DNA from 2 places in the Streptomyces sp. NBC_00344 genome. Region 2 is predicted to be linked to the other one. Evidence: predicted binding sites of a transcription regulator. Region 2 holds the regulator's gene; the other holds the start of a gene.
The links. The regulator HspR, encoded in region 2, represses chaperone genes until heat shock. The targets are predictions, from matches to a motif close to TTGAGNNNNNNNNNCTCAA.
Positions count from the first base shown of each region.

Region 1 (3,658 bases), 1.1 Mb from region 2:
GAAGAGGACGTCGCCGCCCGCTCCGGTGACCGCGAGCCCGGTGGCCACCCCGGGCACCGCGGTACGGCGCTCCGCGGGGAGCTGGGCGGACTCGGGGACGTGATGCGGCCGTCCGATCAGCCGGCGCAGATGCTCGTCGGTGACGGTGAAGGGCAGCTCCTGCTCACCCAGTTCGTGCTGGGCCGCCACCTTCCGCAGCAGCCTGGCCACGGCCCGCTCCAGATTCCGGACACCCGCCTCACGGGTGTACTCCCCCGCCAGCTTGCGCAGTGCGGAGTCGTCGAGAGTGACCTCGCCGCTCTCCAGCCCGGCGCGCTCGAGCTGCCTCGGCAGCAGGTGGTCCCGGCCGATGACGACCTTCTCGTCCTCGGTGTAGCCGTCGAGGGTGACCAGCTCCATGCGGTCCAGCAGCGCCTCGGGAATGGCCTCCAGGACGTTCGCCGTGGCGAGGAACACCACGTCGGAGAGGTCCAGCTCGACCTCCAGGTAGTGGTCGCGGAAGGTGTGGTTCTGTGCCGGGTCGAGGACCTCGAGCAGGGCGGCCGCCGGGTCGCCCCGGAAGTCGGAACCGACCTTGTCGATCTCGTCGAGCAGCACAACCGGGTTCAGCGACCCGGCCTCCTTGATCGCGCGGACGATACGCCCGGGGAGCGCGCCGACGTACGTACGCCGGTGTCCGCGGATCTCCGCCTCGTCCCGCACACCGCCGAGCGCCACCCGGACGAACGTGCGTCCCATGGCGTGCGCGACGGATTCACCGAGCGACGTCTTGCCGACGCCCGGCGGGCCCACCAGGGCCAGCACCGCGCCGCCCCGGCGGCCTCCGACGACGCCGAGGCCGCGGTCCGCGCGGCGCTTGCGCACCGCCAGATACTCGGTGATCCGCTCCTTGACGTCGTCCAGACCCGCGTGTTCGGCGTCGAGGATCTCCCGGGCGCCCCGGATGTCGTACGCGTCCTCGGTCCGCTCGTTCCAGGGCAGTTCGAGGACGGTGTCCAGCCAGGTCCTGATCCAGGAGCCCTCGGGGCTCTGGTCGGAGGCCCGTTCCAGCTTCTCGACCTCCTTGAGCGCGGCCTCCCGCACCTTCTCGGGAAGGTCGGCGGCCTCCACCCGGCTCCGGTAGTCGTCGGACTCGTCCTCGGGATCGCCGTTGAGGTCGGAGAGCTCCTTGCGCACGGCGTCCAGCTGCCGGCGCAGCAGGAACTCGCGCTGCTGCTTGTCGACGCCGTCCTGTACGTCCTTGGCGATGGACTCTGCGACGTCCTGTTCGGCGAGGTGCTCGCTGAGCCACTGAACGGCCAGCTTGAGGCGGGCCACCGGGTCGCCCGTCTCCAGCAGTTCGACCTTCTGGTCGAGGCTCAGGAAGGGTGAGTAGCCGGAGTTGTCGGCCAGTGCGGACACGTCCTCGATCTGCTGGACGCGGTCCACGACCTGCCAGGCTCCGCGCTTCTTCAGCCAGTTGGTGGCGAGTGCCTTGTATTCCCTGGCGAGTTCGGTGACCGCACCGGGCAGGGGGTCGGGCGCGGACTCGTCGATCCGGATGCCCTCGACCCACAGCGCGGCGCCGGGGCCGCTGGTGCCGGCACCGATCCGCACCCGGCCGCGGCCGCGGATGAGGGCGCCGGGGTCGCCGTCCGAGAGACGGCCGACCTGCTCGACGGTGCCGAGGACGCCGGTGCCCGCATAGGTGCCGTCGATACGCGGAACGAGAAGGACCAGTGGCTTGTTGCCACTGGAGCGGTCCGAGGAAGCCTGGGCGGCCTCCACCGCGGCGCGTACCTCGGTGTCGGAAAGGTCCAGCGGCACCACCATTCCGGGCAGCACGACCTCGTCGTCGAGCGGCAGCACGGGCAGGGTGAGCGGTGCGGACGTGGAAGCCATGATCTCCCCTTAGGCAGTGAAGTTGAGCTATGCAGACTCAATGCGCCAGGAGTCCCCGATGTTCCCCGGAGCGTGTTCGCTCTCAGCGATCGATCATCCGCCGTCCCCAGGTGCCCGCCGCCGACCCCGCGGCGCCGCGATAGCCTCCGCCCGTCGATGACGTACGGCGGACGACGCCGGGACCCGGGGGCGATCACCATCGAGACAGCGCACACACTGGACCGGCGCGAGGGCCCTTACGGCGAGGTCGTGCTGCGCGGCCGCGGTGAGGACTTCGAGATCATCGCCAACGGGTGCTTCCTGATGGACACCTCCGACGGCCGTTCGGAACGCCTGCTGGTCGACGCGGCACTCGACGCCCTCCCCGGCGGTCTGACGGGGCCTTCCCTGCTCATCGGCGGTCTGGGGGTCGGCTTCTCACTGGCACACGCGGCAGCCGGGCCCCGCTGGGGGGCCATCACGGTCGTCGAGCGCGAGCAGGCCATCATCGACTGGCATCTCGAAGGGCCGCTCTCCCGGATTTCGGGCCCCGCACTCGCCGATCCCCGCACTGTGATCCTGCGCACCGATCTGATTGCTCACATCCGTGACCCGGCGGCGTCGTACGACGCCCTGTGCCTGGATATCGACAACGGACCGGACTGGACGGTGACGGAGGACAACGGCGGTCTCTACACCCCGGACGGACTCTCGGCCTGCATGGACCGCATCAAACCGGGCGGAATCCTGGCGGTATGGTCCGCCAGGCCCTCCCCCGCCTTCGAGGATGCGTTGCGGAATGCCGGATTCAGCGGGGTAAGAACCGAAGAGATCCAAGTTGCCCGGGGCGTGCCTGACGTGGTCCATCTCGCCGTTCGCCCTGCGTAGCCGGGACGCCTTAATTGCATCTAGTCTGCTCACCGACGGATGAGATCTATAAGCCGTTTCTAAGAATCAAATCCGAGTACGCGCAAATTCCAAGAACACGCGAACGCAGACAAGAACGCACTTCCAGGGGCGGGCGATGGAGCAGACACACACCACCCACAACGGCGTCGCGGCCACTCCCGGCGCTCAGCGCCGGGTGCTGGTCGTAGAGGACGATCCGACAATCGTCGACGCCATTGCCGCCCGGCTGCGAGCCGAGGGTTTTCAGGTGCAGACGGCCACCGACGGCCCGGCCGCGGTGGACGCGGCCCAGGCGTGGCAGCCCGATCTGATGGTTCTCGACATCATGCTGCCGGGCTTCGACGGTCTCGAGGTGTGCCGGCGCGTCCAGGCACAGCGGCCGGTCCCCGTCCTGATGCTGACGGCCCGGGACGACGAGACCGACATGCTGGTGGGTCTCGGCGTCGGCGCCGACGACTACATGACCAAACCGTTCTCGATGCGGGAGCTGGCCGCGCGCGTGCATGTCCTGCTGCGCCGGGTCGAGCGGGCCACCATCGCGGCGTCGACGCCGCGCAGCGGCATCCTGCGCCTCGGCGAGCTCGAGATCGACCACGCACAGCGCCGGGTGCGGGTGCGCAACGACGACGTGCACCTGACGCCGACCGAGTTCGATCTGCTGGTCTGCCTGGCCAACACCCCGCGCGCCGTCCTCTCCCGTGAGCAGCTGCTCGCCGAGGTGTGGGACTGGGCCGACGCCTCGGGCACCCGTACGGTCGACAGCCACATCAAGGCGCTGCGGCGGAAGATCGGCGCGGAGCGTATCCGCACGGTCCACGGCGTCGGCTACGCGCTGGAGACACCCGCACCATGAGAGGGACCGGGAGCCGCTGGTCCGCGAAGCGACGGC
Region 1 is NZ_CP107996.1:2,137,266-2,140,923, forward strand. Features, by position in the region: gene lon (endopeptidase La) at 1-1,881, opposite strand, end outside; gene OHS16_RS09480 (spermidine synthase) at 2,038-2,748, shown strand; gene OHS16_RS09485 (response regulator transcription factor) at 2,885-3,622, shown strand; gene OHS16_RS09490 (HAMP domain-containing sensor histidine kinase) at 3,619-3,658, shown strand, end outside.
Region 1: a site for HspR is predicted at 1,904-1,922, ahead of lon (endopeptidase La). Genes of this name have one in related genera too.

Region 2 (3,658 bases):
GACGACGGTGGCCCGGACGAGGGTCAGCAGTAGCCGGAAGGAGGGACGTCGGGGATGAGCACCAAGGACTTCGTCGAGAAGGACTACTACAAGGTTCTCGGCGTCCCGAAGGACGCCACAGAAGCCGAGATCAAGAAGGCGTACCGGAAACTCGCCCGCGAGTTCCATCCGGACGCCAACAAGAGCGACGCCAAGGCCGAGGGGCGCTTCAAGGAGGTCTCCGAGGCGAATGACGTCCTCGGGGACCCGAAGAAGCGCAAGGAGTACGACGAAGCGCGTGCTCTCTTCGGCAACGGCGGCTTCCGGCCGGGCCCGGGTGCCGGCGGCGGCTCCTTCAACTTCGACCTGGGCGACCTCTTCGGGGGCGCCCAGGGCGGACAGCAGGGTGGCGCCGGCGGCTTCGGCGGCGGACTCGGGGACGTGTTCGGCGGTCTGTTCAACCGGGGCGGCCCCGGTACCACCCGCACCCAGCCACGCCGTGGCCAGGACATCGAGTCCGAGGTGACGCTCAGCTTCACCGAGGCGGTCGACGGGGCCACGGTCCCGCTGCGGATGTCCAGCCAGGCACCCTGCAAGGCGTGTTCGGGAACCGGCGACAAGAACGGCACCCCCAGGGTGTGCCCGACCTGTGTCGGGACCGGCCAGGTCTCGCGCGGCAGCGGTGGCGGCTTCTCGCTCACCGACCCCTGTGTGGACTGCAAGGGCCGTGGGCTCATCGCCCAGGACCCCTGTGACGTCTGCAAGGGATCGGGGCGTGCCAAGTCGTCCCGGACCATGCAGGTCCGGATCCCGGCCGGGGTGGCCGACAACCAGCGGATCCGCCTCCGCGGCAAGGGCACCCCCGGCGAACAGGGCGGCCCTGCGGGAGACCTGTACGTCGTCGTCCACGTGGACGCCCACCCGGTTTTCGGCCGCAAGGGCGACAACCTCACCATCGCGGTGCCCGTCACCTTCGCGGAGGCGGCACTCGGCGGCGAGGTGAAGGTCCCGACGCTCGGGGGACCCCCGGTCACCTTGAAACTGCCCGCGGGCACGCCCAACGGCCGTACGATGCGCGCGCGCGGCAAGGGCGCCGTACGCAAGGACGGCAGCCGCGGGGACCTGCTCGTCACCGTCGAGGTGACGGTGCCGCAGGACCTCAGCGACACGGCACGTGAGTCGCTGGAGACCTATCGTGAGGCGACCGCGGGTGAGGACCCGCGGGCGGAGCTGTTCAAGGCCGCGAAGGGAGCATGAGATGAACGGCCGGCGACACCGCGACAATCCCATGGGCTACGAACTCACCGACGAGACACCCGTGTACGTCATCTCGGTGGCCGCTCAGCTCTCGGGTCTGCACCCGCAGACCCTGCGGCAGTACGACCGGCTTGGCCTGGTCTGCCCGGGCCGCACCGCCGGCCGTGGCCGGCGGTATTCGGCCCAGGACATCCAACTGCTCCGTACGGTGCAGCAGTTGTCCCAGGACGAGGGCATCAACCTCGCCGGCATCAAGCGCATCATCGAGCTGGAACACCAGGTCGCCGCGCTCCAGGCCCGGGTCGCCGAGCTCTCGGCGGCGGTGGACGGAGCCGCGGTGGCGATGCAGCAGCGCGAGGCTCAGGTCCATGCCTCGTACCGCCGCGACCTGGTCCCGTACGAGGATGTCCGGCAGACCAGCGCGCTCGTCGTGTGGCGGCCCAAGCGGTCGTCCGACTGAGCGGCAGCGAGCGGGCTGAGTGAGGGCCGCCACCCGGCCGGGTGGCGGCCCTCAGCCATGCCGCGACGGACCGCGGCCGTCCGGCACATCAGTCCTTGCGCTCCGGGGAGATGTGCGCTCCCGGAGTCACCGCCGGGGAACCGGTGTCGGCATCGTCCCGGGCGAGTGTGAGCGGCTCCGTCCGGTGGGCTTCCGGGCTCTTGAGCATCCCGGACTGCGCGATCCGTACGCCCAACTGCACCCGGTTCGTGGTGCCGAGCACCGCTGAGAGATGTGCGATGTGCGTACGGCAGGTGCGCACGCTGATCCCGAGCCGTCTGGCCACGGCTTCGTCGGCGTGCCCCTCACCGAGCAGCCGGGCAATGGCGTACTGCCGCTCGGACACCCCTGCGGCCGGCACGGGGGGAGCCGACTCCTTCATGGGCCGGCCCTGCCGCCAGAACCGGTCGAAGACCGTCACGAGGTATCCGACCAGCGCGGGGTGCCGTAACTCCAGGGCGATGGTGCGGTCGGGACTCGCCGGGATGAACGCCACGGTGTGATCGAAGATGACCAGGCGCTCGGGGATGTCGTCCAGGGTCCGGATCTCGATGGAGTCGCCCATCTGGCGGAGATAGTTGAGAAGTCCGGGGCTGTGGAGCGACGCCCGCTGATAGAGGGTGCGGGTGTGGGCTCCCCGCTCGGACAGCAACTGGCCCCGCCTGAGAGCGTCCTGCAGTTCGCTCTCGCGGCGCGGCCCGGGTTGTATGCACCGCACCTCCGTGCGGCAGTCGTTGTTGGCACGGTTGATCGCGGTGTTGATGCGCGGGAAACCCTCGAGCACCACGACGCCGGGTGTGCTGCCGCTAATGGCCGGTGTCCCTGGTGCCGTGAATCGCTCCAGGGTCTCCGCGATCCGCACTTCCCGTGAACGGCGTGTGTGGATCTCGGCCTCGATGTCCCTGAGTATCGCGTGCAGAGCGAGTGTGGGCGGTGTGGGGAGCAGCTGGTCCAGGCTGTCGGGGTCCGGGTGAAGAAGTCCCAGGTCGATGAGGCAGGGCGCCGCACCGGCTGCCCGGCGGCTGACACCTCCCTGCTTCAGCGCCTCCGCGTATATCCGGCTGCCGGTCTTGCACAGCTCTTCCACATCGTGGGTGTGCTGCGTCTCTGCCATCTGTGCCTCCTCCCCGGATACTGGCTCGCCCGTCGCGGGCGTGCCCCCTCATCAAGTTGCAGGGCCGCAACCTGAGGGTGTTCGTACGGCCCGGGACGGACCACAATCAATGTCCGTGAAACGGTGGCATGGCGGTGCGGAAGCACCACGAGGATCTCTTCGGGCGGGGAAACGGCTCAGTTGCGCTGTTCCAGGATGCCGGACTGCGAGATCAGATAGCCGAGCTGCGCCCGGCTGTTGCTGCCGAGCGCAGCGGACAGTTTGGCGACATGGGCGCGGCAGGTCCGCACGTTCATTCCCAGACGCCGGGCGATCGCCTCGTCGACATGGCCCTCGATCAGCAGCTGGGCGATGGAGCGCTGAACGCCGGACACCCCGTCCGGTGTGGGGTTGTACGGGATCTCGTCGAGCAGCGGAGTGGCGCGGCGCCAGAGCTGCTCGAAGACCTTGATGAGGTACTCGACCAGTCCGGGGTGGCGGAGTTCCAGAGCCACTCTGCGGTCGTCCCGCGCAGGGATGAAGGCGACCGTGCGGTCGAAGATGATCAGACGCTCGATCAGCTCTTCGAGGGTACGGATCTCGGCCTTTCCCCCTGAGATCCGGTCCGCGTATGCGAGAGTTCCCCGGCTGTGTCTGACGGTGTGCTGGTAGAGCGTCCGGATGCTCAGACCGCGGTCGATCAGCGGCCTGTCCCGCTCCAGGGCCTGGCTGAGGGCGTGCTCGCTCCGGCCGCCCCCGGGCTGGACGGTCAGCATCTCGGTCCGGCACTCTGCCGTGGCGAGGTTCAGCGCCGCGTTGATCCGGTCGAA
Region 2 is NZ_CP107996.1:3,202,292-3,205,949, reverse strand. Features, by position in the region: gene grpE (nucleotide exchange factor GrpE) at 1-33, shown strand, start outside; gene dnaJ (molecular chaperone DnaJ) at 55-1,236, shown strand; gene OHS16_RS14440 (heat shock protein transcriptional repressor HspR) at 1,238-1,696, shown strand; gene OHS16_RS14435 (helix-turn-helix transcriptional regulator) at 1,785-2,849, opposite strand; gene OHS16_RS14430 (helix-turn-helix transcriptional regulator) at 3,026-3,658, opposite strand, start outside.